3 regions of the Paenibacillus chartarius genome follow, and region 2 is predicted to be linked to each of the others. Evidence: predicted binding sites of a transcription regulator. Region 2 holds the regulator's gene; each other region holds the start of a gene.
What was found. Region 2 encodes Rex, which represses fermentation and respiration genes when NADH is low (regulators of the CRP and FNR family bind a similar motif). Its sites were predicted from a motif close to TTGTGAAATATTTCACAA; they were not measured.

Region 1: the regulator Rex is predicted to act here: its motif matches at 945-962, upstream of nadA (quinolinate synthase NadA).
Region 3: the regulator Rex is predicted to act here: its motif matches at 1,088-1,105, upstream of ACFFK0_RS28045 (cytochrome ubiquinol oxidase subunit I).

What each region holds. Positions count from the first base shown of each region.
Region 1 covers NZ_JBHLWN010000110.1:14,956-17,227, reverse strand. Annotated here, with positions in the region: gene ACFFK0_RS27310 (hypothetical protein) at 68-694, shown strand; gene nadA (quinolinate synthase NadA) at 1,151-2,089, shown strand; gene nadB (L-aspartate oxidase) at 2,158-2,272, shown strand, end outside.
Region 2 covers NZ_JBHLWN010000077.1:201,816-204,087, forward strand. Annotated here, with positions in the region: gene ACFFK0_RS20625 (DUF47 domain-containing protein) at 62-682, shown strand; gene ACFFK0_RS20630 (redox-sensing transcriptional repressor Rex) at 753-1,370, opposite strand; gene ACFFK0_RS20635 (ATP-dependent DNA helicase DinG, 3'-5' exoribonuclease type) at 1,357-2,272, opposite strand, start outside.
Region 3 covers NZ_JBHLWN010000115.1:8,487-10,758, forward strand. Annotated here, with positions in the region: gene ACFFK0_RS28045 (cytochrome ubiquinol oxidase subunit I) at 1-880, opposite strand, end outside; gene ACFFK0_RS28050 (hypothetical protein) at 1,456-2,272, shown strand, end outside.

The DNA of each region.
Region 1 (2,272 bases), on a different contig from region 2:
CTTAATTTTAGAAATAAGGAGCAGATGAGGATTATATATTTCTAACGTTTTAGGGGGGGGGGTTTTATTGGCACTTCGGGTGATTCTCGGTGCGATAACAGTTGTCATTCTGATCGTTAATCTTGTTGTACCCACTCGCTCTATAACTGGTTCTGCCAATTTAAGCAAAGATGTATCTTCACTTAATGAAAGCTACAAAAACAGTAGTGATTCTGAACTGTTTCCAATTGTAATTACGATTTATGAAGACGCATCTGAGGATGTGTTTCAAAATATGCTGGTAAAGTTATTAGGAAGACGGGCGGAGAAAAGAGCTGGATCAATATATAACTACACGATGAACGTTACTAAAAGCGATTTGAAAAAGTTGGATACAATTGGAGAGATTGTTTTTTATAGTGCTCCTTCAAATAACGCAATAACGAGAAGCAAAGATTTATCTTTACTAAAAGAAGAGTACAAAAATAGAAGCGATTCTGAACTGTTTCCAATTGCAATCAGGATTTATGAAACTGCATCTGAGGATGTTTTTCAAAACAAGCTAGAAAAGTTATTAGGGAAACGGGCGGAAGTTGGTGCGGGATCAAAATTTAATTACGAAATGAGCTTTACCAAAAATGACTTTAGTAAATTAGATGCAATTGAAGAAATTAATTTTTATAGTGTCCCTTCGACGCCTTCGAGAATACATTAACAGGGCACAGAATACTTGGGCAATCACCATCCACTGATTCTCCTTTAGATGTGAGTGTGCGCGGAGATCGGCCCCCACAAGACGAAATATCGATTCCAAATTTTCAAACTGGAACATATACGGTGGTAGTACGTGCCTATAATTCCGCACCATATTCTTTAGAGATATCTTACTAGAAGTTGATATCGAGGGCGACCTGAAGATCAACATCCAAGGCCAACCTCCCTAGAATACGAAGAAAACCGAGAGTATGTGACCCGATTCACAAACCGGCGTGCGCTATCGAGCACACCGGTTTTTTGCTGTTTTTACGGGGAATTTGCTCATTGACACACTACCCTTAGAAGTGTAAAGTAGGTGTAAACTTTTCAATATTTGACTTCATATGAATATAGGCAGCGGTGATACTACCAATAGGAGTGACCCACAGGAGGGGGAAGCGGCATGGCGGCTACAATGGAGGCGCTGGCGCAAGAGCGTAAGGCGGAGCAAAACCGCGAGCTTAAGGAGCGCATCGCCCAGCTAAAGAAAGAAAGAAACGCCATTATTTTAGCTCATTATTATCAGCGTGACGAGATTCAAGAGATTGCCGATTTCCGCGGTGATTCTTTCCTGCTTGCCCAGAAGGCGGCGCAGACCGATGCGGACGTCATCGTATTTTGCGGGGTTCATTTCATGGGAGAGAGTGCGAAGATTCTTGCTCCGAACAAGAAGGTCATCATTCCGGACGAGCGTGCCGGCTGCCCGATGGCGGATATGGTCAATGTAGAGGGACTGCGTGCGCTCAAGCGCCAGCATCCGAACGCGAAGGTCGTGGCGTACATCAACACATCGGCCGATATTAAGGCGGAAACCGATATTTGCTGTACGTCGGCGAATGCCGTGAAGGTGGTCAATTCCGTTGACTCGGATGAGATTATCTGGGTGCCGGATAAAAATTTGGGCGACTATGTATCAAAATTCACAAATAAAAAGATGATCATCTGGGAAGGGTACTGCAATACGCATGACATGCTGACGGTGAAGGATGTCGAGGAAATGCGGGCCGCCCATCCGAATGCGCAGTTCGTCGTCCATCCGGAATGCCGTCCCGAGGTTGTGAAGCTGGGCGACTTCGTCGGCAGTACGACCGCCATCATTAAGTACTGCAAAGAATCGGACTGCCAGGAGTTTATCGTTGGTACCGAAGACGGCACAGGGTATCAGCTCCGGAAGGACTCGCCGGAGAAGAAGTTCCATTTTGCCACGAAATACTTGGTTTGCCCGAATATGAAAGTGAACAATCTGAAGAAGGTAGCGCGCTGCCTGGAGACGATGCAGCCGGAAATTTACGTCCCCGAGGACGTAGCGGATAAGGCGCGGCTGTCCCTCGAAAGAATGCTGCTGGTTAAATAACAGTTCCGGATTCCTAGCGCCGTCCTTGCGGACGGCGTATTCCGTGTACTCTGATGAGGTGATGGGCGGTGTTCCCGCGATATTTGGTAGATTTTGATACGGAGCAGCTGCCCAGGGTTCGAACCGGCGTTATTGTGATCGGTGCGGGGATTGCCGGCTTGTTTACGGCGATTAAAGCCAGCG
Region 2 (2,272 bases):
CATACTCCGGAAACCCGGATTATAAACTAGTAGTGTGTGCAAGAGTTAGGGAGGGATATTCATGAAATTGTTTCAGCGCCAAGAAACCGACTTCATGTCGTTACTCATAATGGCGGCGGAAAACTGTCTGCATGCCGCCCATTTGTTTCGCGAAGCGATGATGGGCGAAGCGGGGCCGGTACATCATTTGGACGCCATGATGCAGCTGGAGCACAAAGGCGACGAAATTACTCACGAAATTTTGAAAGGGCTCAGCCTGAAAATGCCGGCACCGCTCGAACGAAGCGATATCATGGAGCTGGCGTCCCGGCTCGACAGCGTCATCGACGGCATCGAAGCGACGCTGGCCCGTTTCGACTATTTGAACATTCAAATGAAAAATCCGTACATGCAGCAATATTCGATTATTATTGTCAACGCCTGCCAACACATTCTCGACTCCTTCAAGCTGCTTTCCAACAAGAAGTGGCTGCAAATATCGGAGCACAGCGTCCAGCTTCACGTTCTGGAACATGAGGGCGACAAGCTGATGCGCGAAGGTATCCGCGAAATTTTCACAAATCCGACGGACCCGTACAACGATTTCAAGCTGAAAGAGCTTTATGAACGAATGGAACAAACGACGGATGCATGCGAAGATGTAGCCGATGTGCTGAACAGCGTTGTGCTGCGGTATTCGTAGCATGTTCCAGCCGGACGAATCATGACAAAATGACCCTCATCGGCTCTTCGGCCGACGAGGGTCATTGCTGTTACAAATAATACGCCAGGCTCTGCAGCTCGGCCGTGAAATCCGCATGATGCACACGCACTTCACTGGGCACCTTAATGACGATCGGGGCAAAATTGAGCACTGCCTCTACGCCGGCAGCGACGAAGTTGTTCGCCACATTTTGCGCTTCGGCCGCCGGCACTGTAATAATCCCGATCCGAACGCCGAGCCGGGCGATCGTCTCCACCAGCTCCGACATCGGCTGTACCGTCAAATTGTTAATCGTCTCTCCCCACTTGGATGGGGATGCGTCGAACACGGCGACGATCTTCATCTCTTCCCGCAAATAAATATTATAATTGCACAGCGCACGGCCGAGATTACCCGCTCCGACAAGGGCGACCGGGATATGGCGGTCGAGCTTCAAGATTTGCCGAATTTTCTCAATCAAGTAGTTGACATCATAGCCGATGCCCTTCTTGCCGAATTCCCCAAAATAAGCAAGATCTTTGCGGATTTGAGCCGGATTCAGGTCCAGCTTCTGCCCGAGATCCTGTGACGATACGGTCAGCACGTTCTTCATCGCCAGCTCGTTAAGGTGACGCAAATAGATCGGCAGTCTGCGTACGACCGCTTCGGATATTTTAGGTGTTTTCAACCCGTTCCCCCTCCATCCACTCTTGGATCCGCGCCGTCAATTGCTTGCTCGGCATATGCTCGATCTTCGGCCCCGGCAGCGAATACAAGAAATATTTGCCGTAGTTCGTCTCGAGAACGCGGGTATCGTAAATAATGACGATGCCCCGGTCAGACGCTCGTCTGACAAGACGCCCGAAGCCTTGCTTGAAGCGAATGACCGCTTGCGGAACCGACAGCTTCATGAAAGGGTTCTGGTTGTTTTTCTTGATGAGTTCGCTCTTCGCTTCCGCTAGCGGATGATTCGGCGGCTGGAACGGCAGTCGAACGATCGCCAAACAGCTCAGCGCATCGCCCGGAATGTCGACGCCTTCCCAGAACGAGCTCGTGCCAAGAAGCACCGCCGCGCGGCTGTCCTGGAATTGCCGGAGCAGCTTGCTGCGGTTGCCGCTGTCGACGCCTTGGCCGAGCACGCCGATATCGTGCGGCTGCAGCCGCTCCTTCAAGCCGGCATGCACCTGCTTCAGCATCCGCGAAGATGTGAACAACACCAGCATGCGGCCGCGGGTGACGAGCGCCACCTCGGCCAGAGAATTCAGCAGCGCATCGACGAATATCGCTTCGCCGGCGGCTCCGCCTTTAATATTCGGGAAATCCCGCGGAATGACGACGAGCGCCTGCTTCCGGTAATTGAAAGGCGACGGCAGCTGAACCGTCTTCAGCTTATCCGTCCCGTTCTCCGCCTCGAATGCGGCCGAAAGACCGAGCTGTTCCCGCATATAGTCGAACGATTTATCGACCGACAGCGTCGCGGACGTAAGCACGATGCTGTCTTTCGTATCGAAAAAATGCTCCTGCAGCAGCGGGCTCACGTCGTGCGGAACGCTCACCAGCGTCAGCGAACGGCTCTTCATATAGGCTCCG
Region 3 (2,272 bases), on a different contig from region 2:
CGAGAATGCTGAGCGCATAGGGCAGCTCGAGACCGTATTTAATCTCGTTATTCTCCGTCAATATGCCGCCGAATACGAGCGGAGCCTGCGTGCTTGTCTCAAAATGCCACTCCGCCGCAGCCAGCTTTTCCGGCTGGTATTCGGCGAGGAACTTGCCCGAGAAGTCGCCTACAACTCCGGTTGCGATCGAGAATACGAGAGCGGCCCCCATCGTCAGCCGGAGCGCTTTGCGATAATAGATATGGTCGCGCTTCTTGAGCAGCGCATATGCGGTGATGGACGCGAGCACGAATGCGCTTGTCATGTAGGCGGAAGTCAGCACATGAGCAACCTTCGTCGGCGTCGCCGGATTCAGCATCGCCAGAATCGGGTCGATATCGACGATCTTATTGCCATCCAGGCGAAAGCCCTGCGGCGTATTCATGAACGCATTGACGATCGTAATGAACACGGCCGAAGCCGATGACCCGATCATGACCGGGATCATGAGCAGGAAGTGGGTCATTTGGTGCTTGAACCGGTCCCACGTATACAAGTAAATGCCAAGGAAAATCGCCTCGAAGAAAAACGCGAACGTCTCCATGAACAGCGGCAGCGCAATGGCCTGTCCGGCAATTTGCATAAAGCTCGGCCATAACAGACTCAGCTGAAGTCCAATCGCGGTGCCGGTCACAACGCCGACGGCGACCGTGATCACAAAACCTCGCGCCCAGCGCCGGGCGAGCAGCAAATAGTGCGGATCGCTGCGGCGAATGCCGGTCCACTCGGCGAGGGCAATCATCACCGGGACACCGACGCCTATGGTCGCGAACAAAATGTGGAACGCCAGCGTCAGCTCGGTCAGCATCCGGCTGTACAGAATCGGATCGTAAGCGGACATAGGGGATCAACTCCTTTGTTAGCTGAATATGTGACGGGACAACGACAGCATCATAATGACCGCTACTACTATGCATACGACGACGAGCCGTTTTTCTTGCCGGTCGGAGGGGGTCATGACGCGATCACCTGCTTTCTGGAGGGGATGGGGGTGCAAGGTGCTGGTGCTTCTGGATGGGAGGTATCTGCTTTTATTGTATGCGATAGATTGTGATTTTTTTCACATAAATGTGGAGGATGTTTGACAGATGTTTGGCGGATTTGGGGCGGGTGCCGGCGGCGGCCGGATAATCTGAATGAAGCATGCAAAAAGTTCCTTGATTTGTTTGAAGATATTTTATCAAAGGTGAAAAACCAAATTAACATCCCATAACTAAGGATGATGTAATTAACTTATTACAACAAATGCCACTTATTTTCAGAGCCCGTCTTAAAAATATACTCCGAGAAATTCCGTGTTGAACGAACAACCTTGATCCTATGGCACATTATTCATCCTTCCGTACAAAAAAGTGCGTACTTCTCAAGTGAAAAGGGAGTTGGTATAGTCGAAAAAAAGAGTTGAGGTGAAACGACATGACTTCTTATCGATGGAATGTAGGCAATCGAAGTATTGCAGGGGGAACGGCGTTAGAGTTGGATTCGGTATTTAGTAAGCCGCCAATCGATCCATTTATCAAAGGCGAAGATGAGCATACGTTCATTTGGAATTTGCCCAATGGAGTTTACCAAGCCCGGGACATCGTAAAAGCACTGAACGTTCTACTTCAAGCGGTCGTTGTGCGGCTTGGGGGCAAGGCAGCGGATGCGGAGACGCTTTTGGATGCCCTGCAGGCGAGTTTGGCGATATCCGGAAGAGAGTCGACATTACCGCTAGAGTCTCTGCAGTTTGGAGTTCAGGTCGGGATTGAGCTTACCCGTCAAGCCGAGCTGATCGGAGAGACTTTGGTTCGTTGGGTTCGAGAATTGAACTTGCAACAGGGGACTCTCGAAGAAGCCGAGAGTTCGGTTCTGAGCCGTCTTGCCTTCCGAAGCAAGTGCGACAACCATCTGTGGACCGATCAAGCTACAGACCTCCTGACCGGCGCGGCAGGCGGCCCCGTCGTTATGCAGCTGTACAACGAGTATCTGCATCAATTCGTCCTTTTGAGAAATGCATTGTTACCTTTCGCTAATTGGGAAGAGGTTCCGATTGAGATTCGGGAAGGTCGGAAGTTCAGAGGTTTAAGGTTTCTGGAGGAGGCGCATACAGAATTTCTGTCTAAGCTGCTGTCCAAAAGAATCACGCACAGGTCAATCGTCAAGTTTGCCCAAAGCTTCTTAAGTCCTGATCTTGATATTGCGGGTTATGGTTTTCAATACCGTTACGGAACCATACTTCCTGCCAGTTTAG